DNA from 2 places in the Alteromonas sp. ABM1_013 genome. Region 2 is predicted to be linked to the other one. Evidence: predicted binding sites of a transcription regulator. Region 2 holds the regulator's gene; the other holds the start of a gene.
What was found. Region 2 encodes LexA, which represses DNA repair genes until DNA is damaged. Its sites were predicted from a motif close to TACTGTATNNNNATACAGTA; they were not measured.
Positions count from the first base shown of each region.

Region 1: dinB (DNA polymerase IV) is a predicted target of LexA. The motif match lies at 8,967-8,986, and genes of this name have one in related genera.

Region 1 covers NZ_JBSWXH010000007.1:77,204-92,801, forward strand. Annotated here, with positions in the region: gene ACXAGK_RS18945 (NADH:ubiquinone reductase (Na(+)-transporting) subunit B) at 1-202, shown strand, start outside; gene ACXAGK_RS18950 (Na(+)-translocating NADH-quinone reductase subunit C) at 192-956, shown strand; gene ACXAGK_RS18955 (NADH:ubiquinone reductase (Na(+)-transporting) subunit D) at 967-1,599, shown strand; gene nqrE (NADH:ubiquinone reductase (Na(+)-transporting) subunit E) at 1,603-2,211, shown strand; gene nqrF (NADH:ubiquinone reductase (Na(+)-transporting) subunit F) at 2,232-3,464, shown strand; gene ACXAGK_RS18970 (FAD:protein FMN transferase) at 3,583-4,608, shown strand; gene nqrM ((Na+)-NQR maturation NqrM) at 4,618-4,851, shown strand; gene ACXAGK_RS18980 (FG-GAP repeat domain-containing protein) at 5,160-8,741, shown strand; gene dinB (DNA polymerase IV) at 9,019-10,092, shown strand; gene ACXAGK_RS18990 (DUF1653 domain-containing protein) at 10,143-10,391, shown strand; gene ACXAGK_RS18995 (MBL fold metallo-hydrolase) at 10,455-11,345, shown strand; gene ACXAGK_RS19000 (VF530 family protein) at 11,427-11,645, opposite strand; gene ACXAGK_RS19005 (sterol desaturase family protein) at 11,751-12,644, opposite strand; gene ACXAGK_RS19010 (Crp/Fnr family transcriptional regulator) at 12,731-13,402, shown strand; gene rutR (HTH-type transcriptional regulator RutR) at 13,499-14,170, opposite strand; gene rutA (pyrimidine utilization protein A) at 14,480-15,568, shown strand; gene rutB (pyrimidine utilization protein B) at 15,568-15,598, shown strand, end outside.
Region 2 covers NZ_JBSWXH010000004.1:498,835-514,432, reverse strand. Annotated here, with positions in the region: gene ilvD (dihydroxy-acid dehydratase) at 1-1,055, shown strand, start outside; gene ilvA (threonine ammonia-lyase, biosynthetic) at 1,055-2,602, shown strand; gene plsB (glycerol-3-phosphate 1-O-acyltransferase PlsB) at 2,894-5,347, opposite strand; gene ACXAGK_RS14160 (sensor domain-containing diguanylate cyclase) at 5,627-7,909, shown strand; gene lexA (transcriptional repressor LexA) at 8,083-8,709, shown strand; gene coxB (cytochrome c oxidase subunit II) at 9,292-10,455, shown strand; gene ctaD (cytochrome c oxidase subunit I) at 10,466-12,109, shown strand; gene ACXAGK_RS14140 (cytochrome c oxidase assembly protein) at 12,261-12,848, shown strand; gene ACXAGK_RS14135 (cytochrome c oxidase subunit 3) at 12,872-13,765, shown strand; gene ACXAGK_RS14130 (DUF2909 domain-containing protein) at 13,782-13,991, opposite strand; gene ACXAGK_RS14125 (SURF1 family protein) at 14,037-14,741, shown strand; gene ACXAGK_RS14120 (hypothetical protein) at 14,734-15,273, shown strand; gene ACXAGK_RS14115 (COX15/CtaA family protein) at 15,279-15,598, shown strand, end outside.

The sequences.
Region 1 (15,598 bases), on a different contig from region 2:
AGTTTCTGCGTCGTTCACTAACCAAGGTAAGTGGGCTTACGGTATCTTCATTGGTTTCATGACGGTACTAATCCGCGTCCTAAACCCAGCCTTCCCTGAAGGTGTAATGCTAGCAATTCTATTTGCTAACTTGTGGGCGCCACTGTTCGACTATTTCGTCGCACAAAGCAATATCAAGCGGAGGGTAGCACGTGTCGGCTAAGAAAGAATCTTTAGGCAAAACGGTAGGTATTGTTGTTGCCGTATGTTTAGTTTGTTCAATTGTTGTTTCTGGCGCGGCTGTTGGCCTTCGCTCTTTACAACAAACAAACGCAGCTCTAGATAAAAAGAGCAACATTCTTAATGCTGCAGGCCTTTATGAAATGGGCATGAGCAATAGCGCAATTGAAAGCACGTACAGCGAGCGAGTAGAACAGCGTTTTGTTAATCTTGACGAAGGTACTTTCGTAGAAGCGCCTAAGCCAGATTACGACATGTATAAAGCAGCCAAAGAAACTGAGTACAGCACAAAGGTAACTAACAGCAATGTTGGTTTCCAGCGCCGCCCTAACGTGGCAAGTGTTTACTTAGTTCGCGACGACGCAGGTGATGTTTCTCGTATCATCCTTCCTGTTCACGGCAGCGGCCTTTGGGATCTTATGTACGGTTTCTTAGCGGTAGACGCAGACGGCCAAACGGTTCGCGAGCTTATTTACTATCAGCAAAAAGAAACGCCAGGACTAGGTGGTGAAGTGCAAAACCCTGCTTGGCAGGACAAATGGGACGGCAAAGAGCTTTACGAGAATGGCGAAGTTGCTATTCGCGTAGTGAAAAATGCTAACCCTAGCAATCCTCACACTATCGATGCGCTTTCAGGTGCAACCCTAACCAGCAACGGTGTTGAAAACACTATTCGTTACTGGGTAGGCGAGCAAGGCTTCGGCCAGTTCCTGAAGAACCAAGCATGGCGTTCATAAGGGAAGTCTCATGGCAGATACTAAAGAAATGAAAAAGGCCCTCTTTGGGCCAATCCTGGACAATAACCCGATCGCCCTACAGGTATTGGGTATCTGTTCAGCACTGGCAATTACCACTAAGCTGGAAACAGCATTGGTAATGTCGCTAGCGCTTACAAGCGTTGTAGCGTTCTCAAACTTGTTTATTTCACTAATTCGTAACCAGATCCCATCTAGCGTTCGAATTATTATCCAGATGACCATTATTGCGTCGTTGGTAATCGTTGTTGACCAAATTCTGAAAGCGTATTCGTATGAAATATCGAAGCAGCTGTCGGTATTCGTTGGTCTTATTATTACTAACTGTATCGTAATGGGTCGTGCTGAAGCTTACGCCATGAAGAGCCCACCTCTGATGAGCTTCCTTGATGGTATTGGTAACGGCTTGGGTTACTCTTTCATTCTAGTTGTAATTGGTACAATTAAAGAGCTATTTGGTTTCGGTACTATTTTAGGTTTCGAAATCCTTCCACTGGTTCAAAACGGTGGCTGGTATCAGGGTAACGGTTTGTTAATCCTACCATTCAGCTCATTCTTCTTAATCGGCGGTATGATTTGGGTTATCCGTACCATCCGTCCTGAGCAAGTAGAGCCTAAGGAGTAAGTCATGGAACATTATTTGTCGTTATTTGTTCGCTCAATTTTCGTTGAGAACATGGCGTTATCACTTTTCTTAGGTATGTGTACCTTCCTTGCGGTATCTAAGAAAGTAAAAACTGCTATGGGTCTTGGTGTTGCTGTTATCGTGGTACTAGGTATCTCGGTTCCGGTTAACCAAATTATTTATGTAAACATTCTTGCTCCAGGCGCATTAGCATGGGCAGGTTTCCCTGAAGCTGACTTAAGCTTCCTTAACTTCCTAACGTTTATCGGTGTTATCGCAGCGTTGGTACAGATTCTAGAGATGAGCTTAGATAAGTTCTTCCCTGCGCTTTATAACGCACTAGGTATCTTCCTTCCGCTTATTACCGTTAACTGTGCAATCTTCGGTGGTGTAGCGTTCGCAGTACAGCGTGAATATAACCTGACCGAAAGTGTTGTTTACGGCGTAGGAAGTGGTATTGGTTGGGCAATTGCAATTGTGTTGCTTGCGGCAGTACGTGAAAAGCTTAAGTATGCTGATATGCCAGATGGTGTTCGTGGTCTAGGTTCTGTATTTATGATCGCGGGTCTAATGGCACTAGGCTTCCAGTCATTCACTGGTATTCAGCTGTAAGAAAGCTCGGGAGCATATAAATGAATAATGTAGAAATATATCTAGGCGTAGGCATGTTCATTGCCATCGTTCTAGCGCTGGTATTTATTATCATGTTTGCCAAGTCTAAATTGGTACCAAGCGGTGATGTTACTATCACTATCAACGGTGACCCAGACAAAGCAATCAAAACTGCACCGGGTGGCAAGCTTCTTGGTGCACTAGCTGACGCAGGTTACTTCGTATCTTCTGCGTGTGGTGGCGGTGGCTCATGTGGTCAGTGTCGTGTAGACGTACACTCAGGTGGTGGTGAAATTCTTCCAACTGAACTAGACCACATCACTAAAGGTGAAGCACGCGAAGGCTGCCGTCTTTCATGTCAGGTTGCTATTAAGCAAGACATGGAAATTGAGCTGGAAGAGTCGGTATTTGGTGTTAAGAAATGGGATTGTGAAGTTATCTCTAACGATAACAAAGCAACTTTCATCAAAGAACTTAAGCTTAAAATTCCTAACGGTGAAAGCGTACCTTTCCGTGCAGGTGGTTATATTCAGATTGAAGCGCCAGCGCACCACGTTAAGTACAAAGAGTTCGATATTCCTGAAGAATATCGCGGTGACTGGGAGCGTTTTGGCTTCTTCGACATCGAGTCTAAAGTAGACGAAGAAACGATTCGTGCGTACTCAATGGCGAACTACCCAGAAGAAGAAGGCATTATTATGTTGAACGTGCGTATCGCTACGCCGCCACCTAATAACCTAAGCCTGCCTGCGGGTAAAATGTCATCGTACATTTGGAGCCTGAAAGAAGGTGACAAAGCGACTATCTCTGGGCCGTTCGGTGAATTCTTTGCGAAAGAAACTGAAAACGAAATGGTATTCGTAGGTGGTGGTGCTGGTATGGCCCCAATGCGTTCACACATCTTCGATCAGCTTCGTCGCCTTAAGTCTAAGCGTAAGATGAGCTTCTGGTACGGTGCACGTTCACTTCGTGAAATGTTCTATACAGAAGACTTCGACGAGCTAGCAGCAGAAAACGATAACTTCGAGTGGCACGTAGCACTTTCTGATCCTCAACCAGAGGACAACTGGGAAGGTTACACAGGGTTCATTCACCAAGTACTTCTAGAGAACTACTTGAAAGATCACCCTGCACCAGAAGACTGTGAGTTCTACATGTGTGGACCACCTATGATGAACGCGGCCGTAATCAACATGCTTAAAGATTTAGGTGTTGAGGACGAGAACATCATGCTAGATGACTTCGGTGGCTAAGCTACCAAGCTAACAAGCAATTTAAAAAAAGGGGCGAAAGCCCCTTTTTTGTTTAAGCTTAACGCAATAACGTACATAGAAGCTTTACAGCTTTTTACATGTAAGTAAGGACAACAATGTGATTCGTTTTGGTATTCGAATTTTTCTCGCTTTTGTTGCTATTGGTATTCTTGCACTAGCAAGCTGCAGCGACGAAAAAACGCCTGTAGTGCACCTTCAAGGGCAGACTATGGGAACAACCTACAATGTGAAATACCTTGTAGCTGAAACGCCAGTAGAAGGCTTACAAGCTGAAATAGATGCTCGCCTTGTTGACGTTAATAAGATGATGTCTACCTACGACCCAACGTCAGAACTATCAAGGTTTAATCAATATCGTTACACCGATAATTTTGCAGTGTCGCCAGACACGTTAACTGTGATAAACGAGGCTTTGCGCCTTGCTAACCTAAGTGGCGGTGTACTTGATGTGACCGTTGGTCCACTGGTTAACCTATGGGGGTTTGGCCCCACTAAGCGCCCTGAGAAAGTGCCAAGTCAGGCAGACATCGACGATATCCGTGAATATGTGGGCTATAAGAAACTATCAACTACACCAACAGGCTTAAAGAAAAGCCATCCAATGTTGTACGTCGACCTATCGACTATTGCAAAAGGTTTTGGCGTTGATGAAGTGGCGGAGATCCTTGAAAAGCACAACATTGAAAACTACCTTGTAGAAATAGGTGGTGAAATGCGTGTGAAAGGCGAACGCGGCGACGGCAGTGAGTGGCTGATTGCCATTGAGAAGCCAGTTACTACGGAACGCGCTGTTCAAAAAGTTGTCTCAATAGGTGAAAACGCGGTTGCTACATCGGGTGACTATCGCAATTATTACGAAGAAGACGGCGTTCGTTATTCGCACCTAATCGACCCTACAACGGGCAAACCTATCTCACACAACTTGGTTTCTGTAACCGTTGTTCACCCCTCATCTATGACGTCAGATGGTTTAGCTACTGCATTTAATGTGATGGGATGGGAACAAGCAATAGCGGTTGCTGAGCAAGAACAACTTGCTGTATTCCTCATTCGTCGCACAGATGACGGATTTGAAGAGTATGCATCGCCAGAATTTGATAAACTGGTAACAGTTCATAATTAGGGGGTAGCAATGTCTACATTCATTCTTGCTTTTGGTTTCTTTCTAACAATGGTACTGGCTATGGCCGTTGGCTACCTATTTCAGAAAAAATCAATCTCTGGAAGCTGTGGCGGCTTAGGAGCACTAGGTATCGAAAAAGCCTGTGACTGTCCAGAACCGTGCGATCGTAAAAAGTCACGTATGGAAAAAGAAGAAGCCCGCCAGAAAAAATTAAACGAGTGGAAGCAAAACCAAATTTTGTAATGCTTAATCTCTCGTTGGCTTAAGTTATAAAAGCGCTGTTTGATACTCATCGACAGCGCTTTTTTGTATCTGATAGATGGAGATTTTACGTCGAATCTGCACAGCTAACCTAATGTAACTTGTCGGGGATGCTTCATGGGCGACACCACTTAAAGGGAGCGTTATCTTTACGAACAAGCCATGAACAGGCGTTAATATTTTAGCACTTTGTTAGCTCTACCCATATTTCGTTGCTCCACATTTGTATTTAGGTTAAATTTACATCTCATAAAATTCTAATATAAACAATAAAACATCAAGGAAGAGTTATGACACGCAGTGTACGCCTCGGGACCTTCAGTATAATCGCGTTATCCCTAGCCGCATGTGGAGGCGGAGGTTCGGACTCTGATGTGTCGGATAACGGAGGCTCCACTCCGGTTTCTTCATCATCAATCATCAAAAACGCTAAAGACTACACTCCATCGCGCCTCAACACTGCAGCAAAGGCAATTGCAAACGCCCAATACCAAGGCGAAACAGTCAATGCGGAAGTGGACATAGAGCTGGTCCAAGAAGCGTTCAATTTATTGTTTAATGATTCAGTTATGACAGTCCCAGAACTGGCAGAACAGGACTTTTCTGATGATGTGAACGGCGGAACGATTAAAAACACGTATGCCTGTGATCAAGGTGGTAGTGTTGCTTATGACGGCAAAGTATCCGATACCTTGACAGGTACCATCGCCATGAATTACCAAAATTGTTGGTTGTATAGCAATGGCGTTGCTATTTCTGGGTCGACGGCTATTGCCATTGAAAGCGTGTCAGATAGCGCTGCGAAATACAGTATGTATTTCGACAGTCTGACATGGACTATCGAAGGTGTACCCTATACTTTGTCTGGCGTCGTCTCAATCGATGAGGGCTTCAACGAAACTAACAGTAGCTATTACGTAGATACCAGTCAACATGTCGCGTTCACTATAGGCGCAGAGCAATATAAATTAACGGGGAATTACGACATATCCTATTCACCCAATGAAAGCCTTAACCATGCTGAATTAGACTTCTATGTTGGCTCTAAAGGTAAACTAGCTGTCGAAGCAGAGGCCCCTGAGTATTTATGGCCATACATGTACGATGGCGAAGTAGTAGTAGCGGGTGATAAAACTGCAACCTTACTTTTCGAACAAAGCACTATTCGTTATTTAGAAGATACAGATAACGACGGTACCTACGACCTAGGTACATTTATAATTGATGGCCATGATTTAATTAGTGGTAACCTTGCAGACAGATCACTTGTCGCTATTGCTGACATGTCCATGCCACCCACAGTCTATGCACCTGATTTTTATACCTGGGACAACGTGGACACGACGACACCCATTACTGTTAGCCCTGGTTATTATAATGATAGCGATACAGATTACGAAGATTTATCTGTCAGTTTCCGCTGGTATCTCAACGGTGTTTTAGTAGAAGACGTTACTGGAGATACCTTTCCAGCCTACCGCGCTGTATTTAACGATGTAGTAGAAGTGTCTATGGTCGTCTCTGATAGCGCTAACACTGTAGAGTCAGATCGCACTTCAATCACTCTGGCGGATGCACCGGCACAAGTAGCGTTCGAAAACTTACCTGAATCGGTGTCTCCTGGCGAATATATCGAATTTAGTGCAATTGTGTCTGACCCTGATCTTGGCGACAATCAAGGGGTTCCGACCTTAGTGTCAGCGCCTTCAGGCGCTACCATTAACGAAGATGGATTGATTTCTTGGCAAGCGCCGAGTAATCAGTTGTTTAAAACCCAACTTTACGAATTTGGTTTTTCAACGGGTGAAGAAGGTGCCGAAGTAGTCAAAACTGATGTCTCAGTGACTAATAATGACGTTCAAGAGTTAGCTCGCTCGGGTATTGAAGTGCCTAAACTGAACAATTCAATGGTAGTGGGTGATTTCGACCACGACGGTGACAATGAAGTTCTCTCCACCGATTCTGCAAATCGCGTATTTTTACTGTCTTATCAAAACGGCATCTACAACCAAACTTGGATGTACCCCTATAAAATCGAGCAAGGTGGAACAGTAAAACAAGTCCTCAGTACCGATTTTGATAACGACGATTACCCCGATATTCTAGTGATATCTGAACACGGCGTATCCGTTGTTACCGACATTGACGAAACGGCAACAACGCTTTTAACTACCGACAACTACATACATAGTGCCGTTCTCGGTGACATAGATAATGATGGTGACGATGAATTGGCCTACCTATACTCACCACGTGATTACGGCGAAGCCAGTGATATTGTGGTGGTAGACCTTAGTTCGCCCGAAACACCTTTATTTACGTTTACCGCCGAAGATACCTATGAAATTGCTCTGGGTAATGTAGATTCCGACACTCAGTTAGAGCTGGTTACTAATTCTGGTTTGGTCTATGACCTTGATTCTGGTGAAAACCAGTGGTTTCTGAACTCAGGATTTGGTAGTCATCACATTGCCGTTGCCGATATAAATGGCGACGGTATTGATGAAATTGTAGGCGCTGACAGTTGGTCTTACATCTATGTGTACTCAGCACAAGACAAGTCTCAAATTACGAGTGTTGAGAATTTTAATACTTGCGACATTAGCGCAGGAAAACTGACTGACGATAGTGATCCTGTATTGCTTGTAGGGGACTGCCAATGGGGCAATGTCCACGCCATGAAGCTGTCTAGTAACACGCTCACTTCAGTATTTAGCGTTGATATGGTTGATCATGGTTCGACCTCGCTGACCCTTGGCGATGCCGACAATGATGGCCTTAACGAACTGTTATGGGGCACCGGTACTACACATTCTGGTGAAAATTTACTCGTAACGGCAGATGTCACAGCCACTTCTGCAACAATAAAAACGTCGGCAACCACACATCAACTAGATAGCTTTAGTGCGGCTGGGTGGGCAGATTTGTACCCTGGTGACGAACGTGCTGTTTTCTTCGTGCCAAGCACGGGTAGTGGTTATGACGGCTCTAAGGTCTTACTAATGGAGAACACAGGGAATTACATTACTAGTGAAGAGATTTCTTCTAACTGGGATAACTCTAGTGTTGCTGTAACTACCGATTACAACAATGACGGTGCTGGTGATTTATTCCTACCTAGTGCAGAAACCTATGATGGCGCATTCGCTGCAATGCGATTAAATGATTTCTCTATTCAATATGAGATTACAGGCGATTATTCAAATGATGTTTCAGTTATCAAGGCATTCGACTTCAATAACGATGGTTTCGATGATGCAGTGTATGTTGATGGTCGCACATTAAAAGCGGTCGACGTGAATAATCAAGTTATGTTGGCCACTTACACCATGCCTCAATATTTCCGTGATTTTGATATTGCCGCGATCAATGGCAATGTGTACGTGGCGCTTTCTCAAGGCGACGACATAACGCAATTACTCAAACCAACAACATCAGGTTTCTCTATTCAAGCAAGCGCCGATATTTCTTGCGCGCGCCTTACCTTTATTAATGCTGATAGTGACGCTGCCGCTGAACTGGCCTGTTATAATCAGAACCAATCTCTAGTTATGTATGATGTAGCTGACACCAGTTTGACCAAGACATCGGAAGTTTCGATAAATAAGGTTATTGTAGACATGGTAGCCAATCCAGCAACCGCTACTGAACAGACACTTCTTGTGACAACGGCGCATGACAATGATTGGAGTTACTACGGTGCTTCTGAACTCAGCGAAATGACGGTTGAAGGCATCAGTATTTGGAAAAGCCCTGCGTTGATTGGTCCGGCCCGCAGCCACTCTCTACACGCGAGAAAGTCTGCTGAGGGAAGCCTAGAAGTGATGATGGCAACATCTCGGGTAATGTATTGGTTAGGCAGAGTGAATTAAGTAAAACTGCTGGGGCAATTTTGATACTTGTTTTGGCGTTTACATAATTGAGCGGCGACACATCAATGTTGGTGTGTCGCCGCTTTTTGTTTAGTACTTTTATTCTGGAAACGTTCTGTAAAAAAACACGCGTTTTAACTTAAGCCATTCATGCAAAAGAGTGAGGACCAATCAATCTCGTTAATTATCAAAACGAGGTAGTGTAATTAAACGCTATTGATAATATACTGTCTTTTTATACAGTTTCGTGTGAGCACGTTAAGAACAAAGGCAGGTAATGCGAAAAATTATCCACGTTGACATGGATTGTTTTTACGCCGCAGTAGAAATGCGCGATAACCCAGCCTTGCGCGATATTCCCATTGCTATTGGCGGCAGTGCCGACCGTCGCGGTGTTATCTCTACCTGTAATTATCCCGCCCGCAAATTTGGTGTGCGCTCGGCTATGGCAACAGCGTATGCCCTAAAATTATGTCCCAATCTCACGCTAGTAAAAGGGCGCATGGAGGTGTATGCCGCTGAGTCGCAAAAAATACGTAAAATTTTTGCAGACTATACCGACCTTATTGAACCCCTATCGTTAGATGAAGCCTATCTGGATGTTACTAACAGTGAGTTTTGTGGTGGCAGCGCTACATTAATAGCTGAAGAAATACGTGCTCGTATTGAAAGCGAGTTAGGTCTTACCGCTTCAGCAGGTGTCGCGCCCTGCAAATTCGTGGCAAAAGTAGCCAGCGATGAAAACAAGCCTGACGGTATTTGCGTGATCACGCCCGATAAACTTGATGAGTTTGTACGCGAAATGCCGCTAAAGAAAATTCCAGGCGTAGGCAAAGTTACCATGCAAAAGCTTCAGCGCATGGGGCTGAATACGTGTAACGATGTTCGCCAGTATCCTTTCGAACGCATTCAAAAAGAGCTGGGCAAATTCGGTAGTGTGCTATGGGAACGGGCTCATGGCATCGATGAGCGCGAGTTGTCAGTATCTCGAGAGCGCAAGTCTATAGGCGTAGAGCGCACGCTAAGCGAAGATATACACACTATCGAGCAATGCATCGACTTCTTGCCCCATTTGTTTGAAAAGCTTCAGGAGCGAATGGAAAACCATAAGAAGCGGACGGGCAAGCCTGTGCGTATTCGCACACAAGGCGTAAAGCTTAAGTTTAACGACTTTCAGCTGACCACGGTTGAACATCGTTGCGCTACGCTTGATGAAGCTTATTTTCGTACATTAATGCAGGAAGCTTTTGAACGCGCAACAGGGCGTGGCATCCGTCTTGTAGGCGTGCATATAGGCCTCGCCGCCGACCAATCAACACAACAGCTGGTTTTGCCTTTTGAGCCAATTTAATTAACACTAGCGCCTTATTCTTTGACGCAACACTTACCTTGAAGGTCACAATGGATTCAATACAACTTAAAACCCCCGGCCGTTACAAGCATTATAAAGGCAATTTATACGATGTTTACGAAGTAGCCACCCACTCAGAAGACGAAAGTAAATTAGTGGTATATCGGCCGTGTTATGGCGAAAAGGCGTTATGGGTTCGCCCTCTCGATATGTTTTTAGAGTCAGTGGAAAAAGACGGAGAGACACTTCCTCGTTTTGCTTATGTGGGTGATATCCCTAATGACGAAAAAATGATCTAATTGTGAAATTAGGTCATAGTGTAAGAGGTCTTATTTAAACAGGCTTCTTACAAGGAAATAATAATGAAAACTGCCCCTCGTTTTAGCACCCACATTGTAGCTGCGTTCTTAGCTGCTAGTCCTTTAATTTATTCATCGGTTAATCCCGCAAATGCACAAGACAGGTTCGCCGATGTCGAAGTAAAGGCAACCGCGATAAAAGGCTCTGTGCACATGCTTACAGGCGCAGGTGGAAATATTGGCGTATCAGCTGGGGAAGACGGGGTACTGATCATTGACGATCAATTTGCGCCTCTAGCTGAAAAAATAGCAGCACAGCTTGGTGAGTTAGGCAGTGACAAGCCTAAATATGTGATAAACACTCATTATCACGGCGACCACACAGGCTCTAATGCATTTTTTCACAGTCACAAAGGTGCCACCATTCTCGCTCATGAAAATGTGCGCGTTCGGCTAGCTAACGACGAAAAGATAAAACCGGAAGCCCTGCCAACCATTACCTATGAAGATGGCATTAAAATTTACTTTAATGGTGAGACCTTACATGTAATGCATTTAGCGGTAGGTCACACTGATGGCGATAGCGTAGTGTGGTTTGAGCAACCCAACGTCATGCATACGGGCGACTTATTCTTCAATGGTCGTTTTCCCTACATTGACCAAGGTGCAGGTGGCAATGTAGAAGGCTACATGGAATCGGTAGAGCAGTTGCTAGCGAAAATAGATGACGAGACCATTATCATTCCGGGCCACGGCGAAATCAGCAACAAGCAAGAATACACCGCATTTTTAGCTATGATCAGCGAAACCTTTGACTACGTTAAGAAACTCAAGCAAGACGGCAAAACCCTTGATGAAGTAAAAGCGATGGGCCTAGATGAAAAGTGGGCCGACTGGAGCTGGAATTTCATCAATGAAGAGAAGTGGATAGCTACACTCTACAAAGACGCCTAGCAAAAAATAACAGTGGGGTCAGAGTCAGGACTCTGACCCCCAATAAAATATGGTGCATTGTAAAACGCACTTTATCAGTGACTAATCACTAAACGTTTGAATATAGAGCTGCTCTACTTTATCTCGCGCCCACTGGGTCTTTCTAAGAAATTTAAGCGACGACTTAATTGAAGGGTCGTTATTAAAGCAGTTCACCTTTATGCGGTAGTACAATCCGTCCCAGCCGTAGCGCTCATGAAGCTGCGTTACGATTTTCTCTAGCGTTAAGCCGTGAAGCGGGTTATTGGGTTGTTGGTTCATATGTTGGAGCTGCTCTGTCTTAGTTTGAGTTATAAGTTTATCACGAACTTACAAGGTTATGGGGTCAGAGTCATCACTCTGACCCCATAACTTTTTGATGCCATACTAAGCGCTAGTCTTCGCTGCCTGTTGCTTTGTTAGTTGCTCTGAATTAAGCACAGGTAATCCCTTATTGGAAGACTCAGTCTTTAACTGCTTTGGCTTTCTCGGGGTTTTGTACAGCGGCCAAATTAGTTGTTCTTTCCAGTCGGCGTAAAACATACCCTCAATACCGTATTGCGCAGGATATTGCCTTGTTATCTTAGCGGTACCAAATAATACATCCCAAAAGAACAATAGGTTGCCGTAATTACCTTTGTAATTGGTCACGCCGTCATCTGCTTTTAATCCATGATGCGCACTATGTGTAGAAGGCGTTGATATGGTGCGCTCAACCACCCAAGCAATAGGGTGTAACCAAGGTATACTGTACAGTACTTTGTCCCACTTCCACTCTGCATGAGCGCCAGTTATCACAGTAAGCTTAACCACTAAATAAAAGGCGTAGGTCCAGCCCAATCCCATATAGATTAGCGCGCCAGAAAACCATAATGACGGCATAAATAAGTAATAGAAGAAGTTGTTTCTGTAGATAATACGAACACTCATGTATTTAGCGTTATGGTGGGCTCTATGTAAGTTGTAGAGAAACCGGGTTGAGTGTGAAAGCCTGTGCCACCAGTATTGCATCATGTCATCAAATATTAAAAGCAGCGCTAAGTGCAAGAGAATAGAGGAATCTGCAAGTACTCCCTGAAATTGGGGGAATGCTAACCCCATTATTGCGGCAGAGCAAAAGAGAACCAGAGGTTGTGTTACGGTAAATAATAGTAACGTACCGATAAGCTCTACTTTTCCATCATCGCTGACTTCCGTAGCTTTTTTAAATAGCTTACCGCTCTTGGCTTCCAGCAAAGCAAACGTAACAAAAACGGCCAAAATTGCCCATTGATAGCTCATAGTAATTACTCCCACACACGATTGTTGAGTGTGAATTTACATTGCGTTAACATTGCAGAATATATACTTATATAGATTTAATGAGCATGTCTTACATTCACGGTATACAGCAGACGGTTATGCCTGATGATTATCTCGATATTTGTATACCCTTTGGAAAGGTAAAAACCTATGCAGCGACCTCGACTATTCACGATAGAGGAAGCAAAAACAAAGGGTTGTCTATTGTTATGTCTGGAGAAGTTAAAATAGGTAATTATGGACTAGACGGCAGTTATCAAATTACCACCATACTGCAACGCGGAGATACGTTTGGAGAATTTACGCTATATGCTTCACTTGCCAGAACCCACCACGCACAAGCGCTAACGCAATGTAAGATACTACAGGTCCCTGAACCTGCTTTTCGTTCTCTTATAAACCAGCATCCTGTAATCTCTGACTTTATTTCTCGATCACTCGCAATAAAGCTTCACGCGGCGCTAGAAAGGCTAGATGATATTCGACGTTTACCCACTTATGTTCAGTTGGCTAAGTTGATTTACCAGTCATATTTGACGACACAAAGTGACGTTATACCCCTGCGGCAAAGCGATTATGCAGAGAGGTTGGGAGTAACAGTACTTACCGCACATAAGTCGCTAACTAAGTTGTATGACTTGCAACTTATAGAGAAACGATATGGAGGAATAGCTATCACCAATGTTGAGCGCCTTAAGAATTTTCTAAAAGACAGTTCGTCTATATTACCTTTGTAGGGGGCTTTTAGTACTCACTCAAAAATTATAACGACCTACTGCAGGTGTTATCTGAACAAAACACATTAAGTGTTCCCCCGGTTGATTAGGTTTTTATCAAGGCTTTAGCCCGTCTAAAATAATGTGCTGAATGTTACTAAGCGTGCTATCAAAGAAGTTGGGCTCGCTTAAATCTTTGCCGGTGACCGCTTTAATTTGCACGCTGAAATCTGCGTAGTGCTGCGTAATAGCCCAAATGCTAAAAATTAGGTGTATGGGGTCAACAGGTTTTAACTTACCCGCTTTTATCCACTCGTTAATGACAGCGCTTTTTGCATCGAGTAAGGCCTTTAGCGGCGTTTCTAATTCCTGTATTAGAAGAGGAGCACCCTGTACCACTTCCATACAAAAAAGTTTAGATTCGGCCGGATTGTCCCGGGACATTTCAAGTTTTACTTTTATGTATTCACTCAAGGTGGCTATGGGTTCCTGTTCTGCAGAAAAGCTTTGTAGCGGCGTTAGCCATACATCTAATAGGTGAGTGATTACCGATAAGTAAAGGCCATCTTTGCTTTTAAAGTAATACAGTAAATTACTCTTTGATACATTCGCTAATTCCGATACTTGTTCTACGGTTGTGCCGCTTACACCGTTTTTTGAAAACAGAGAAAGGGCAGCATCCATAATGCGGTTACGCTTTTCTTGAAGCGCCTTTTCTCTTCGTTTCTGGGTAGTAGGGCTAAATGCTCTTGCTGTTTTTGTATTTAATTGGTCTTCAGATTTACTCACTACTCAATTCTTCTTAACCGGATTTCTGCAATCTGGCGCATAGTTTACGCGCAGTTTTCTAACCTATAAACCCATTTGCACAAATATGCACCAATTAAGTTCAGTTGCACTGGACTGGATGTTCCAAATTGAACCAATAGGTCTAATTTCAAAGTTAAAGATATTTAAGTTATTGAAATTTAAGTGTTTAATAAATTGGCCTGCTTTGTGCTGTTCACTATGTATACCGCCACTTCAATGTTTTGAATTCGGCAACCTTAAAAAAAGCGGGGTAAACCGCTTAAAACGCAGACAAGCAGAGGGAACAACATGGATATAGGTGTATTTATTCCGATTGGTAACAACGGCTGGTTAATTTCTAAAAATTCGCCTCAGTTCAAACCATCGTTCGATCTCAACAAAGAGATTGTAATGAAGGCAGAAAAGTACGATATGGACTTCGCGCTCTCTATGATCAAGTTGCGCGGTTTTGGCGGTGAAACAGAGTTTTGGGACTACAACTTAGAGTCGTTTACCTTGATGGCTGGTCTTGCCGCTGTTACTTCAAAAATACAACTGTATGCCACAGCTGCAACGTTGGTCTTGCCACCAGCGATCATGGCTCGCATGGCAAGTACTATCGATTCTATTTCTAACGGACGTTTTGGGGTCAACCTGGTTACTGGCTGGCAACGCCCTGAATATTCGCAAATGGGCATGTGGCCGGGCGATGAATTTTTCGGTAACCGCTACGAATATTTAGATGAATACATCAAAGTTGTGAAAGAGCTTTGGGAAACAGGGAAAAGTGATTTTAAAGGCGAGCATTTCCAAATGGATGACTGCCGCATGCTACCTAAACCACAGCGTAAAATACCGCTTATTTGTGCTGGGCAAAGTGCCGCGGGCATGGATTTCTCGGCCCGTCACGCCGACTATAACTTCTGTTTTGGTAAAGGTGTGAATACACCTACCGCATTTGCGCCTACCGCTGCGCGCTTGACCGAAGCCGCTGAAAAGCAAGGTCGCAGCGTTGGCTCCGCGGTACTTATCATGATCATTGCTGATGAAACCGACGAAGCAGCGATGGCTAAATGGGAAAGCTATAAAGACGGTAAAGATCAGTCAGCGTTAGATTGGATGGCAACGCAAGGCGCGGCAGACAAAAAGTCAGGCAAAGACACCAACATTCGCGACATGACCAATCCAACCTCAGCGGTAAACCTGAATATGGGTACCCTTGTTGGCTCTTATGAATCAGTCGCTTCTATGCTTGATGAAATAGCCACAGTGCCAGGCTGTGAAGGTGTGTTGCTGACCTTTGATGACTTCCTTAAAGGCATGGACGATTTTGGCACTAAAATTCAGCCGCTAATGAAATCACGCCAGCACTTGCTTAGTACATCGGGAGCCGCCTAATGTCAGCCGGTGAAATATTTGAAGTGTCAG
Region 2 (15,598 bases):
AAAACGCCATGAGCCTAGACATTGCCATGGGTGGTTCAACCAATACCATTTTGCACTTGCTAGCGGCAGCGATGGAAGGTGAAGTGCCTTTCACTATGGATGATATCGATCGCTTGTCTCGCAAAGTGCCTCACTTATGTAAAGTAGCGCCGTCTACGCCAAAATATCATATGGAAGACGTTCACCGTGCCGGTGGCGTACTGGGTATTTTGAACGAGCTAAATAAAGCGGGCTTACTAAATACCGATGTTAATCACGTCTTAGGCAAGCAGCTTACTGAGGTTATCAGCGAGTGGGACATCACTAACCCTGAAAACGAAGATGCGATAACTTTTTTCCGTGCAGGTCCTGCGGGTATTCGCACTACTAAAGCCTTTAGCCAAGATTGTCGCTGGGATGAGGCCGATACCGACCGTGAAAATGGTTGTATTCGCTCTATCGACAATGCGTTTAGCCAAGAAGGTGGCTTAGCGGTGTTATACGGCAATTTGGCCGAAGATGGCTGCATTGTAAAAACAGCGGGTGTGGATGAGTCTATTCTAAAATTCAACGGCACTGCCCGTATTTACGAAAGCCAAGATGATGCGGTGGCAGGTATTTTAGGTGACGAAGTAAAAGCCGGTGACGTCGTGTTTATTCGCTATGAAGGCCCTCGCGGTGGTCCAGGCATGCAGGAAATGCTATATCCAACGTCGTATTTGAAATCGAAGGGGCTGGGTAAGCACTGCGCGCTAGTAACCGACGGGCGTTTCAGTGGTGGTACAAGCGGCTTGTCTATTGGACACTGTTCACCAGAGGCAGCCAGCGGTGGCGGTATTGGCTTAGTTGAAGACGGGGACAAGATTGAAATAGATATCCCTAACAGAAGCATCAACATCGTTATTTCAGATGAAGCACTTGCCGAGCGCCGTGCAAAAATGGAAGCAAGCGATAAGCCCTGGAAACCAAAAGATCGCGTACGCGAAGTGTCTACATCACTTAAGACCTTTGCCGCGCTAGCAACCAGTGCCGACAAAGGTGCAGTGCGCGATGTCAGTAAGTTGGAAGACTTGTAATGGAAAACGAGCACGTTAGCGACCACGAGTATTTAAAAAAGATATTACTCGCTCCCGTTTACGATGTGGCGGTGGCTAGTGAACTTTCTTATATGTCTTTGCTTTCAGCTGAGCTTGGCAATGAGATCTTTTTGAAACGAGAAGATCAGCAGCCAGTGAAAAGCTTTAAACTGCGCGGTGCCTACAACCGCATCTGCTCATTAAGTGAAGCACAGCTGCAAGCTGGCGTTATTGGCGCATCAGCGGGTAATCACGCACAGGGCTTAGCATACAGTGCAAAAATGAAGGGCATTCAAGCGACTATCGTGATGCCAGAAACCACCCCTGATATTAAAGTGGACGCTGTACGTCGTTTCGGTGGTGATAACGTAAATGTAGTCTTGCATGGCACGAGCTTCGACCAGGCAAGCAACCATGCCAAAGCGTTGTGTGATACCCACGGCTATACTTTTGTGCCTCCCTTCGACAACCCCGATGTAATAGCTGGGCAAGGTACGGTTGCACGAGAACTGTTAGAGCAAAACCCAAACCTGGATATTTTGTTTATTGCTGTTGGCGGTGGTGGCCTAGCCGCGGGAATTGCGGTGTACTTAAAGCAACTCAAACCCAGTATAAAAATTGTAGCGGTTGAGTCAGAAGAGTCGGCCTGTTTTATTAAAGCAAAAGCGCAAGGCGAGCCTACAGAGCTGGAAAGCGTAGGTATTTTCGCCGATGGCGTGGCTGTGAAAGTGATGGGGCAAGAAACTTTTCGCCTGTGTAACCGTTTAGTCGATGAAACCATTACGGTTAGCAATGATGAAATATGCGGGGCTATAAAAGATATCTTCGATGATACCCGCGTTATAGCCGAGCCTGCTGGTGCACTATCTGTAGCGGCAATTCGTAAATATGCCAAGCAACACGACCTTAAAGGTAAAAAGTTAGGCGGTATTTTATGTGGCGCAAATATTAACTTTCATACCTTGCGCTACGTGTCGGAACGCTGTGAATTAGGCGAGCAGAAAGAAGCCGTTTTTGCCGTTAAAATTCCTGAAACTAAAGGCGCGTTTAAACAGTTTTGTGAATGCGTTGGGGCAAAAGCGATTACTGAATTTAACTATCGTTACGCAAGTGAGAGCGAAGCGCATATTTTTGTTGGGGTTAAGCTAAAAGGCGGTCAACAAGAATTTGCGACCCTTCAAAGTGACCTTGAAAGTAAAGGATATGACTGCGTTAACCTAACGGATAACGAGTTAGCTAAGCTTCATGTTCGGCATATGGTAGGCGGTCGCCCGCCAACTATACTCAACGAGCAAGTGTTCAGCTTTGAGTTCCCGGAGCGCCCAGGTGCACTACTGAACTTCTTAAACACGTTAGGTGAGCAGTGGAACATTACTTTATTCCACTATCGTAACCACGGGGCTGCGGAAGGCTTGGTATTGGCTGGTTTTGATATTGCGCCAGAAAGCCGAGATGACTTTAACCAGCATGTTGCCGAGTTAGGCTATAAGGTTGAAGAAGTAACGGATAACCCTGCGTATCGCTTTTTTCTGTCGCAACCAGCATAACGTTTTGTCCGCTATGCACAGCAGCCTTCGATAGCTATACATTCAAAAGCGAAACTTAGTTCGTTTTAAACCTTTTTTCGCTTTGTATTGCTTCACGTTAAGCGCAGGTTTACCGAGGAGCGATACAAAGCGGCACTATTTCAACTTTACTATATCAGCCTCTATGGAGGCCTGGCTGAGTGCCTATTGAAATATAGGTATAAGTTAGGAATACGGCCAATAAAAAACCCATGCGGATGCATGGGTTTTTTTACGCCTTTAACAAAGCGATAGTCTTTGTTGCTTACAACGCTAATTTGCCGAATTAAGCGCAACATTTTCCAAATGCTGAATCATCTCAGGCCATATCAGCGCCATCACGTCAGCCCGCAAGGCTTCACACTCTTCCGAGTATTTTAAGCTGCCGTCTTTTTCTGAATCTAACCAATGATTATCTTTTAATGCGCCGATAAAGCTAGATAATACGTTCTTATCGTAAAACTCAGGAGAGCTTAAGCCATAAAGGGCTGATAAGCGCTCAGCAACTTGTTTACTTTCTCGCTCTAATGCACTGCGGCTAATTACTTTTTCTTTATCGAGAATAGTCAGTACTACGGCATAGCGCTGCAATGTTTCTTGCATACAGCGGCTTAATAACCAAGCAGAATGGAACTGTTTGCAGTGTGCATCTGGGGGGAGAAGCTCACCGTCTTTTTGGCGCAACAGCCCGTTGTCTAACATCGCGGTGATCAGCGCATCAGTATGCGCAAGTGCTTCATCTTGTGTTAGATGCAAAAACAGTTCTTTTTGCAGCAAAGGATAAAGTGCTGCAATGAGTTGGAAAATACTGTTCTTGGTTGCGCCCTTCTTAGCGAAGATAGACGCCATGATAAGGCCGGGTATGGCGAACAAATGCAAAATATTGTTGCGATAATAGGTTAGGTATACAGCAGATTTAGGCTGAGGGCTGATCAAACGTCCGTAATCGTCTTCTTTAACATCAAAACGACCTAATTTTAATGTATCCCGAAGCAATTCTTGTGCTGATGAATCTGGAATAGTGGCGTCATCACTAAAGGGCACTGTTTTGAACAAGTTCATGAAGTCATCCATGGCTTGTTTAAGCTCCATCTCACTCATGGTCTGCCTTTTAGAAGACAGTAAACATAGCGAAGCTAATGCCATGCCGTTAAGTGCCGCAGCGCGGTTAATGCGCGTCATGACGTTGTTAGCCAACTCATTAACGGCAGGTGTTAACCAAGCAGGCTTTTTCTCTGGCTCGGCATCGCGACAGTCGCGCCAGTTCGGCACATGGCTTTCAAGGAACTGATTAAGAGCGATAGGCTCACCAAAGTTCACATATCCATGCCCGTAATTCTTAAGCTTACGAATGGCTGAGAAAACCTGAAGGTTAGACTCTTTTTTCTTCTTTGAGCCTTTAAGCTCGTTCAAATAGCTCTTCACTTCCATCACATTTTCATAGCCAATGTAGACAGGAACAATACTAACTGGGCGGTTAACGCCTTTAAGCATGGCTTGAATTGTCATGGCCAGCATACCGGTTTTCGGTGGAATTAGGCGACCAGTACGGCTGCGTCCACCTTCAGGGTAGTATTTTACAGAGTAACCTTTGTTAAACAGCAGCTCTAAATACTCTCTAAATACCGCGGTATAGAGCTTGTTGCCTGCAAAACTACGACGTAGGAAGAATGCACCTCCTCTGCGAAACATTTTTCCAACAGGCCAGAAGTTAAGGTTGATACCCGCTGCAATGTGAGGCGTTACCATACCTTCGTGATAAATCACGTAAGTTAATAACAGATAATCCATGTGACTGCGGTGGCAAGGCACATAGATAATTTCGTGACCGTTAGCGGCCAGCTCACGTATACGCTCTGCATGACCTACGCTAATGCCGTTGTAAATCTTGTTCCAAATGCGTGTCAGCAATCTGTCACCGAAACGGATAAGCCCTTCACGATAATCTGCAGCAATCTCGGTGATATAGCTTTGAGCCCGCTCTTTAGCCTTTTCGTGGGTGACCTTTTTGCTTTTTGACTCTTCGGCGATTGCACGACGTACTGCATCTGAACCCAATACACTGTTGTTGAGTTCTTGTCGCTCTAGCAGCGTAGGGCCTGTCATACTTTGACGTTTACGTTGAAAGTGAGTACTTGCTACGCGTACAAGTTTGTGTGCGATGCTTTGGTCACTACCATGCTGATTTGACATGGCGCGCGCCGAGACAGCTTTAGAATAGTTAATAAAGTTATCACGGCCTAAAAACAGCACGATGAAAAGTTTACGTAGCCAGCTCGGTGCAGCGTTATCAGCAATTAAGTCGCTCAACCCTGGGTTACCGCGCCCTGGTGCACGACCCCAGGTTACATAAACAGGAACTACCTGTAGATCGAGGTTTTCGTGGTCTCGGTGCAAATGGAAAAGGTCAGTGAAAACGTCTTCAATGCCCGTATCTTTGGCTGATGAGCGAAAAAGAGGCTGAGTTTTACGTAAAAATAGAGTCGATGAGTACTCTCGACCTGCCAGTGTAAGCGTGTCAGTTGGGCTAGGAAGGCCCAGGTATTTAGTCGACATTCTCAGCGCAAGCTGGTCGGTCACTGAGTTAGTGGGAAGTAGATAAACAATAGGCTTGCTCTTATCTATTCCTAATTCGGTTTCAACGTTAACTGGAATACTGTGAGCTTTAACCAGTAACTTAACAGGATAATGAAATACCGACAGAAGGGCTTTTCGCATCCACGACATGAATTATGTAATCCTATGAAATAAAAACGGGTGAAGTGTAACACAATCGCGTCACAATCTCGCGACGAGCCATTGTTATTGATTTGCTTGTTTTACAGACTCCCTACCTAGCGGTAAGTTCATGAAGTTCAAAAGCGCCTGTATTTTTATATCTTCGTAACTTTGTTTAGGGTAAGGCTCACTGACCCTTTTAGCAATGCAACATTAGAAGTATTTAAATTGCTATAAGCTTTGATAATTACTACTTTTATAAGGGTTAATGAATGTGAGCATGTAGTAGTGGATGAACAAAACCGGTTAAAGACGATTGATGACTTTTTGCTCAGTGATGAGGTGCCGTTAGATCTTGACGACCTTATGGTTGTGTTAGCAGGGGCATATAAGGTGCCCATCGCGCTAATAGGAATTGTTGGTGAATTTGAAGAAACATTCAAAGCGCGATATGGAACTACACTTTCTAAAGTGAGCCGTGAGCATGCCTTTTGCAGTCGTGTTGTAGAAGAGCGCAAACAAGTTGTTGTTAACAATGCCCACGAGGACCCCAAGTTTAAAGATAATCCATTAGTCACGGGCGAGCCGCACATCTGCTTTTATGCAGGAACTCCCATTGAAATTAATGATGAGATTATTGGTGCTGTCTGTCTTATCGATACTGTTCCTCGAGAAATTGATGCCAAATATCTTGAAGTGCTGAATAGAATTGGTGCGCTTGTTAGCCAGCATATTTCTCTTTCTAAAGAGCATGAAGCACTCAAGCGTGAGCATGGGCTAATAGAAAAGTCCCCTATTGTTCTGGCTACGTGGCGAAATACTACGTCGCTCAAACTGGTTCATATCTCAAATAATAGTGAGCGCGTTTTGGGCATATCGTCCCAAGATTTACTGAGCGGTGCAGTTGAGCTTGGCGATGTTTTAACGCAGGACGCTGAGGGCGACTTTACGTTTGCCATGCAGGCGCATATGGAGGGCGTGGAAACGCATACTTGTCGTCTTCAAATAGCCACGCCCACACGTACCATTTGGGTAAGTATGATCTCTACGGCGAGTTTCCGTGAAGACGGTATGTTGTCTTCAGTTCAGGCGTTCTTATTTGACACCAGCGACCAAAAATATGTGGAAGACAAGCTCAACAAAACAAACCAGCGCATGCGGCTGTTATTGGAAGCCTCTGAATTGGGCACATGGGATTGGAATTTGGCCGCTGACGTAAACCAAGTAAACAAGCGTTGGTGTGATATCGTCGGTATGGAATATGAGTACTATGATACCAGCTCTCGCTTTTTCAGGCAGTTAATTCACCCTGCGGACTATGTAAAAGTAGAAAAACAATTAAACGAGCACATCATTGGTAAAAGTAAGGTTTTCAATACCACGTTTCGCATGAAACATACTAACGGCGCGTGGGTTTGGGTTGAAACCTATGGAAAAACCGTCGAATCTGACGTTACGGGTAAGGCTATTCGCGTTGCTGGTATTCATCGCGACATTACGCAGAGAATGGAAAGTGAGCTTCATGAGAAAAAGAAAACCCAACTACTTCAATTTATAAATAAAACCCGTGCCTCTTATCTTCAGAACAACGATTTAACCATGGCCTGCCAAACGGTATTACCCGAGCTTATTGATATCTCGGATAGTCAGTTCGCTTTCATTGGGCAAATGAAAGGTGAAGGCGATGCATCGAAGCTGTTTATTCATGCTATTTCTGAAATAGTCTGGGACAGCAGCAGCTTTACGCAATACAACGAGTACAAAAAGCGAAACTTGTATTTCAGTAGTTTCGATAACCTTTTCGGTACCACAATTTTAACCGGTGAGGTAACGATTAGTAATGCCTCAGGAAGTCATCCAAACTCAAAAGGGGTGCCCCAAGGGCACCCCCGCATTAGTCGATTTTTAGGGCTACCGATTAAGATCAAAGATAGAGTGGTGGGCATGATTGGTTTAGCCAATAAATTCGAGCCCTACACCTTCGATGATGCTGAGTTTTTGCAACCTCTATTAGATGCATTAGCCGGTCTTTTCTATGCGGTTGAACTGGAAGAATCACGCGCGATAGCTGAAGAGAAGTTGCGTAAGCTGGCCATGACTGACTCGCTAACTGGGCTGTACAATCGACGAGCTTTTGTTGATAAATGCCATCAGCTCTCTGCACAAAGCAATAGAGTGAGCGTAGCGGTAATCGATATAGACCACTTTAAAAAGGTTAACGATACTTATGGACATGATGCAGGAGACCAAGCTCTAATTTCAGTAGCCCACCTCATCGAAGAATATTATGTGGAGCCCGATATTGTTTCACGTCTTGGTGGAGAAGAGTTTGCGATAGTAGCAATTTCAGACAACAAAAGAGACGAAGAAAGGCGATTTAACAAACTTCGAGAGGCTGTTGAAAAAACAGAAGTTAAATACAAGAAAGACACGATATTCGTGACAATAAGTATTGGTGCTGTCTTTGCTGAGGATAGCTTGAATCTTGACTTTAGTGTGTTACTTTCCAAAGCTGATAAACTGCTATATACGGCGAAAAAGAATGGCCGAAATCAAGTTATTTTAGAGTAATGAAAACTTAAGGCTGCGCGAGGTTTCACGTATTTGACAGCCTTAAGCCCCCTAGTTTTTATATACTAGGTGCTAGCCCCATGCAGCTTGCTCCATAGTTTCAAGACTTTGCGCTTGTTATTTGCTTTTAGGTGTATATACTTACAGGAACTGTATGAACAGACAGGTCTTTTATGCGCCCACTCACAGCTCGACAAACTGAAGTTTTAGAACTTATTAAAACAACCATGCAAGAAACGGGAATGCCGCCTACGCGCGCGGAAATAGCTCGTCAACTTGGTTTTCGTTCTGCCAACGCAGCAGAAGAACATTTGAAGGCATTGGCGCGTAAGGGCGTAATTGAAATTTTGCCTGGTACCTCGCGTGGTATTAAGTTAAATATCCCCCTCGAGGATACTGCACCAGAAGAAGAAGGCTTGCCTCTAATAGGGCGCGTGGCGGCTGGTGAGCCAATTTTGGCGCAAGAGCATGTAGAATCCCACTACAAGGTCGACCCTGCTTTGTTTCAGCCTCAGGCAGACTTTTTACTTCGTGTAAACGGCATGAGCATGAAGGACATCGGTATCTTGGATGGCGATCTTCTTGCTGTGCATCGCACAACTGATGTCCACAACGGTCAGGTAGTGGTCGCGCGGGTGGATGAAGACGTTACGGTGAAGCGTTTAGAGAAACGCGGTCGTGAAGTTTTACTTCATGCTGAAAACGAAGAGTTTTCGCCAATTAAGGTAGACCTTGCCAGCGAGCCTTTTGCTATTGAAGGTATTGCCGTAGGTGTTATTAGAAACGCCGACTGGATGTAAGGTTTTAGCATCTTCAATCAAAAGCGGCGTATTAGCCGCTTTTTTTATGCCTTTTAGTACCATATTTTAGTTAATTTTCTTAGGTTAGCGTTTGTTAGTATGTCTCAAAACTACGAAATCTGGCATCACCATTGTGCGAAAGATATGCGCTATTTGGCCCGAGAATGAATTGGCTAATACACATTTATTATTTGAAAGTTTGTTTGAAAAATAGGACGAGCGATGTGTTAATTGTTGATTTTATGACCAAATGAAGCTTCATCCTCATCAACACCCCGTTCAAAATGCGCGTTTGATTTTTTAAGCGCCGCGAGCACGCCCAATATCCTCTCCAACAAAATTGTAACGTAAGCCTGCCACAAGAAATGGTTAAAAATTAGCCTCTTCATTAAATTTTTAATAGAAAAGACTAGACGACACGGCATTATTGCGCAATTCTTATACAGAGATTAACAAAATAATAACAATGACTCTAAATTTGTTTTACAAGTTGAGGTGATGGGTCAATCGTTCGCAAACCATTTGGTAGGGCAGCGCGCAAAATAATCAGCGTTTTTGGTCTTGCTATTACGGAGGTGCTGAGTGAAACAACTAACGACCGTTTTTGCAAAGTGGTGTTCAATAATACCATTTTTGCTTTTCTCCCCTTTGCTTCTTGCACAAGAAGTTAGTGAAGAAGCCTCTTCGCTTAATTTGAGACGCGGTGCTACCGACATCAGTGGGCAGGTCTATGATCTGCATATGTTGATGTTCTTCATTTGTGTAGGTATCGCGGTTGTAGTTTTTGGCGTGATGTTCGCCTCAATGTATCTGCATAGAAAGTCTCGTGGCGCCAAGCCCGCTAACTTTCATGAGAACGTGAAGGTTGAAATAGCGTGGACCGTTGTACCTTTTCTTATTCTCATCTTTATGGCTGTGCCTGCGGCAAACACGCTTATTGCGATGGAAGACACGTCTGAGCCTGACATGACTGTGCTAGTAACAGGCTCACAGTGGAAGTGGCACTACAAGTACATGGACAGCGACGTAGAATTTTACTCACTGCTTGCTACTCAGCGTGAGCAAATAGAGAACAAATTTCAAAAAACCGACAATTATCTGCTTGAAGTTGACCGTCCGTTAGTTATTCCAACTGGGAAAAAAGTACGTTTTCTTATTACCTCTGACGACGTTATCCATTCGTGGTGGGTCCCGGATTTTGCTGTGAAAAAAGATGCCAACCCGGGCTTTATTAACGAGTCTTGGGCCAAAGTGAATGAGCCTGGTATTTATCGCGGACAGTGCGCAGAGCTTTGTGGAAAAGACCACGGCTATATGCCGGTTGTGGTGATTGCTAAAGAGCCAGCTGAATTTGATAAATGGATGGGTGAACAAGAAGAAATTGTTCGCAAAGCAAAAGAAGAAGAGCAGCGTCTACTTTCTATGAATATGTCTATGGATGAATTGATGAAAGAAGGCGAGCGCGTTTACAACGCTACGTGTGCAGCGTGCCACATGCCAAATGGTGAGGGTTTACCAGGTGTATTCCCAGCACTTAAAGGCAGCAAGATGGCGTTAGAGGATCAGCAAGGTCACATCGACATTGTACTTCATGGTAAGGCGGGTACAGCCATGCAAGCGTTTAGCAAAATGCTGAGCCTTAAAGAAATTGCTGCGGTAGTCACTTACGAGCGCAATGCGTGGGGCAATAACACGGGCGATATGGTGCAGGCCAAAGACGTCAATGCAGTGGCAAACGGAAACTAGGAGCAGACAAATGAGCAAAGCAACTGAAGTTATTTCGCCAGATACCTCTGCGCCTCACAGTGGTCAAGTAAATGGCGATCATCTACATGATGACCATGAACATCACGACCATATTCCTAAAGGAATAACGCGCTGGCTGTTTACCACTAACCACAAAGACATAGGCACACTGTATCTGTGGTTTGCCTTCATCATGTTTTTGGTTGGCGGCGCAATGGCCATGGTTATTCGCGCTGAATTGTTTCAGCCCGGCCTACAAATTGTAGAACCAAATTTCTTCAATCAAATGACCACTGTGCACGGGCTTATCATGGTGTTTGGTGCTGTAATGCCTGCCTTTACAGGGCTCGCAAACTGGCTCATCCCCATGATGATCGGCGCCCCAGATATGGCATTGCCGCGCATGAATAACTGGAGCTTTTGGATTTTACCTGGCGCTTTTTTAATTCTGCTTAGCTCGCTATTTATGGAAGGTGGCGGCCCTGCCTTCGGTTGGACTTTTTATGCGCCGCTCTCAACAACCTACAGTGGCGATTCGACAGCATTGTTTGTGTTCTCTGTTCACATTATGGGTATCTCATCCATTATGGGTGCGATTAACGTGATAGTGACCATCTTTAATATGCGTGCGCCAGGCATGACTTGGATGAAAATGCCGCTATTTGTATGGACGTGGCTTATTACAGCGTTCTTGCTGATTGCGGTAATGCCAGTGCTTGCTGGCGCGGTGACCATGGTATTGACAGACAAGTTTTTCGGAACCAGCTTCTTTGATGCTGCAGGTGGTGGCGACCCGGTGATGTTCCAGCATATTTTCTGGTTCTTCGGGCATCCTGAAGTCTACATTATGATCTTGCCCGCTTTCGGCATTATTTCTCAAATTGTCCCTACCTTTTCTAGAAAACAACTGTTTGGCTATGCCTCTATGGTTTACGCCACGGCGTCTATCGCACTGCTTTCTTTTGTAGTTTGGGCTCACCATATGTTTACCACGGGCATGCCGGTGTACATGGAAATGTTCTTCATGTTTGCCACCATGCTTATCTCGGTACCAACTGGGGTAAAAGTGTTTAACTGGGTAGCGACCATGTGGCGTGGTTCACTAAGCTTTGAAATGCCAATGATGTTCGCTATTGCTTTTATCGTGCTGTTTACCATTGGTGGACTATCTGGACTAATGCTGGCGATAACACCTGTGGACTTCCAGTACCACGATACCTACTTTGTTGTGGCTCACTTTCACTATGTTCTGGTAACAGGGGCGGTCTTTTCAATTATGGCGGCCGTGTATTACTGGCTGCCTAAATGGACAGGCAAAATGTACGACACTACTTTGGCTAAATGGCATTTCTGGTGTTCTTTAGTATCGGTAAATGTCTTGTTCTTCCCTATGCACTTTGTGGGTTTGGCAGGTATGCCACGCCGTATTCCTGACTATGCATTGCAGTTCGCTGATTTTAATAAATGGATAAGCTTGGGTGGTTTTGCCTTCGGTTTATCTCAGCTCATCTTTCTTGCCCTGCTTATTAAGGCGTGCAAAAAGCAAGGTGAAGCAGTATCGGCGCAAGTTTGGGACGGCGCTGAAGGGTTGGAATGGGAAATTCCATCACCTGCGCCTTACCATACGTTTGAAACTCCGCCTGTCGTCAAGTAACGATAGGTGGGATTTGTGAATTGACCATTCTTGTAAAGCGCTAAAATGCAGCGGTAAGGATGGTATTCACACATTGCAGGTGGTGAGGGAGATAAGCGGCTAAAAAAGCGTTTACCAAGCTTCACTTTTGGAGTTACTCGGAGGTTGCGTGATGTCACAGCAAAGTGCAAATAACAAAATGGTTATCAAGCTTGTTGCTATTGTCATAGGCATGTTTGGCTTTGGCTTCGCTTTGGTTCCCTTGTATGACGTATTCTGTGACGTAGCGGGAATTAATGGCAAAACCGAGAACACGGCAGCCGTTTACCAATCAGTTGAGATTGATGAATCGCGAGAAGTGACCGTAGAATTTATTACTCGCACAAATACCGGTATGCCGTGGGAGTTTCGCGCTGAAACCAAGCGTGTGAAAGTGCACCCCGGCGAGCTAAACACGGTATCGTTTTATGTGAGAAATCCTGCATCAAGTAATATCGTCGCCCAAGCCATTCCCTCTGTATCCCCTGGCACAGCAGCGCTCTATCTGAATAAAACGGAATGCTTCTGCTTCAATCAGCAGCCACTTGATGCGGGGAGTGAGGCCTATATGCCTATGCAGTTCTACGTAGACCCGCAGCTTCCTGAAGATATAACCTTTTTTACCTTGCAGTACACACTCTATGACGTCACAGCGCGAGCCAGTGACCTAACGACAACACCGAATCCCTTTATGGCTTCGACACCATCAACTGGCGAATAAGCAGAAGGGGTAAGGAGAAGAAAATGCAAACCGAAGTACAGAATCACGAATATCAAAAATACTATGTACCAGCGCAAAGCCCATGGCCCATTGTAGGGGCCGTCGCTCTATTTCTTATCGCTGTAGGTGCAGGCAACTATGTGGTGCAGGCGACCAAAGGCGAAACCGGCTATGGCGGTCATATCCTTTTAGCGGGAATAGCCGTATTGCTGATTATGCTAGTGGGCTGGTTTAAAAACCAAATTGATGAGTCTATGGCTGGGCTTTACAGCGACCAGCTGGGGCGTTCATATCGACAAGGCATGAGCTGGTTTATTTTCTCTGAAGTAATGTTTTTCGCCGCGTTTTTCGGTGCGCTTTACTACGCACGGTTTATCTCGGTTCCATGGCTTGGTGGCGCATCGAATAACGCTATGACCAATGAAGTCTTATGGCCGACTTTTGAGGCAATCTGGCCGCTGGTATCAACGCCAGGCGGCACTACCACACAAGAAATGAGTGCTGCGGGTTTACCCACAATCAACACGGTTATCTTGCTTATCTCATCAATCACACTGCACTTCGCTCATGTGGGTCTAGAGCAAAACAAACGCAAGCAGTTGACCCTAATGCTAGGCATTACCATTTTACTCGGGTGTGGGTTCCTGTTTTTACAGGTGGAAGAGTACATTCATGCTTATCGCGACTTGGGGCTTACGCTTCAGTCAGGCATTTATGGCAACACCTTCTTTATGCTTACAGGGTTTCACGGTATGCATGTGACCCTCGGTACCATCATTCTTATTGTATTATTTTTTAGAGTGTTGAAGGGGCACTTCACACCAGAAAACCACTTCGCTTTTCAGGCGGGAAGCTGGTATTGGCACTTTGTAGATGTAGTGTGGGTCATGCTCTATCTCTTCGTTTACGTGCTTTAGAAACAACACCCCAAACTCAATAAGGCCTTGGGTTTGGGGTAATTAAACCGGTACCAATAGCAATAAGAATAATAATAACAATGACGGCAGAAGTGAGCACTCGTCGACCAATATACTTACTCATTGGCCCCTTAGATGTGTCGTTTTTTATCATGATGCGCATCGCCATGAACAGATTAACAATCATGTACAGTACCAACGCAACAAGGACTATTTTTATCAACATACTCACCTCAGTTTTTATTCTCATTTTGCAGGGTGCGAGATAATCATGCTTTTTCGCACTCGCCACGTTATTCCTTGGTTACTCACAGGCTTTAGTGTGGCGATTATGTGCGGGTTAGGTTACTGGCAACTTGATCGCATGGTTCAAAAGCAACAACGTTTAGCTAGCATAGCGCAAAAGCAAAGTAATGGAACCTTGAGTTTAGAAGAGGCGCTGAACCACACAGATCCGAGAGATATCACCGTTTCTTTCAGTGGTTCCTTAGATGCAAATCACGTATTGCTTTTAGATAACCAGATTTACAATCAACGGGTAGGGTTTGACGTGATAGCGCCGGTATATACCAATGCCGGTTGGCTTTTAGTGAACTTTGGCTGGGTGCCCTCACCAGATTTAACTCGCACTTTGCCGGATATAAGTTTAACGAGCGAAATTCGCGATTTTACCGGTGTCATCAGTGTTCCGGGTAATAACCCTTTAGTTAAAGAAACCAACATGGCCTTGGCGCAAAGCCCTGCGCTTGTTCAGCACATCGAATTTCCCGAATTAAACGACGCCTTAGAGCGAAATTTTTTACCTTTTATTCTCCAGCTTACTACGCCTGACCCAGCGTTTATTCGCGAACATCAGGCCGTTGTAATGTCTCCCGAAAAGCACCTGGGTTATGCCGTTCAGTGGTTTGGTTTAGCCATTGCCGCTGCGGCCATAGGTGGTTTTGCAATTAATAAGAAAGGACGTAGTTATGAGTAATGCTGCTTCGAAAAAAACGTTAATTATCATGGTAGCTGTGTTTGTTTTGCCTGTTGTCATGGCGAAGCTTGCACTTGACAACGATTGGTTTACCAAAGGCGCTACTAATAAAGGTCAGCTGCTTGCGCCAACAATCGACATGAGTGCACTTTTGAAAGATGCAGAGCCTAAGTGGCGTTTACTTTACGTCATGCCGAATGAGTGCGATGCAGTGTGTGAAAACGCACTATTTAGCATTAACCAAGTATGGCTTGCTTTAGGTAAAGAGTCTGATCGCGCCCAAGCCGTGGTCGTTACAAGCGATTCAAGTGATCAAGTAGCGATAGCAGCCTTAGCGGACTACCCCTTTGTAGAAACCTTGCCGGTTACCACGCCAACCGCCCTCGCCTCTAGCAGTGTTTATATCGTCGATACTCAAAATAACGCCATGCTCTTTTACGAAATTAAAGACGATAGAAAAGACGCGGTGATGGAAAGCCGTAACATGCTGGCGGACATGAGAAAGCTATTAAAGCTATCACGCATAGGATAAACGCTATGAAAAAGTTAACCCTATTCAGTATATTTTTAGCTGCTGTTGTTATCATTTTAGGTGCCTATACCCGTTTGACCGATGCCGGATTAGGCTGCCCGGATTGGCCTGGGTGTTACGGAAACTTAACCGTCCCCTTAAGTGAAGAAAAGGTAGCACAGGCAAACGCCGCATACCCAGAGCGTCCGGTAGAAGCATTTAAGGCGTGGAATGAGATGATCCACCGCTACTTTGCAGGAACCTTAGGGCTATGTGTACTGGCTATTGCCATTATTGCTGTTCGGCAGCGCGACAAAGGCACGCCCGTTAAATTACCACTGTTACT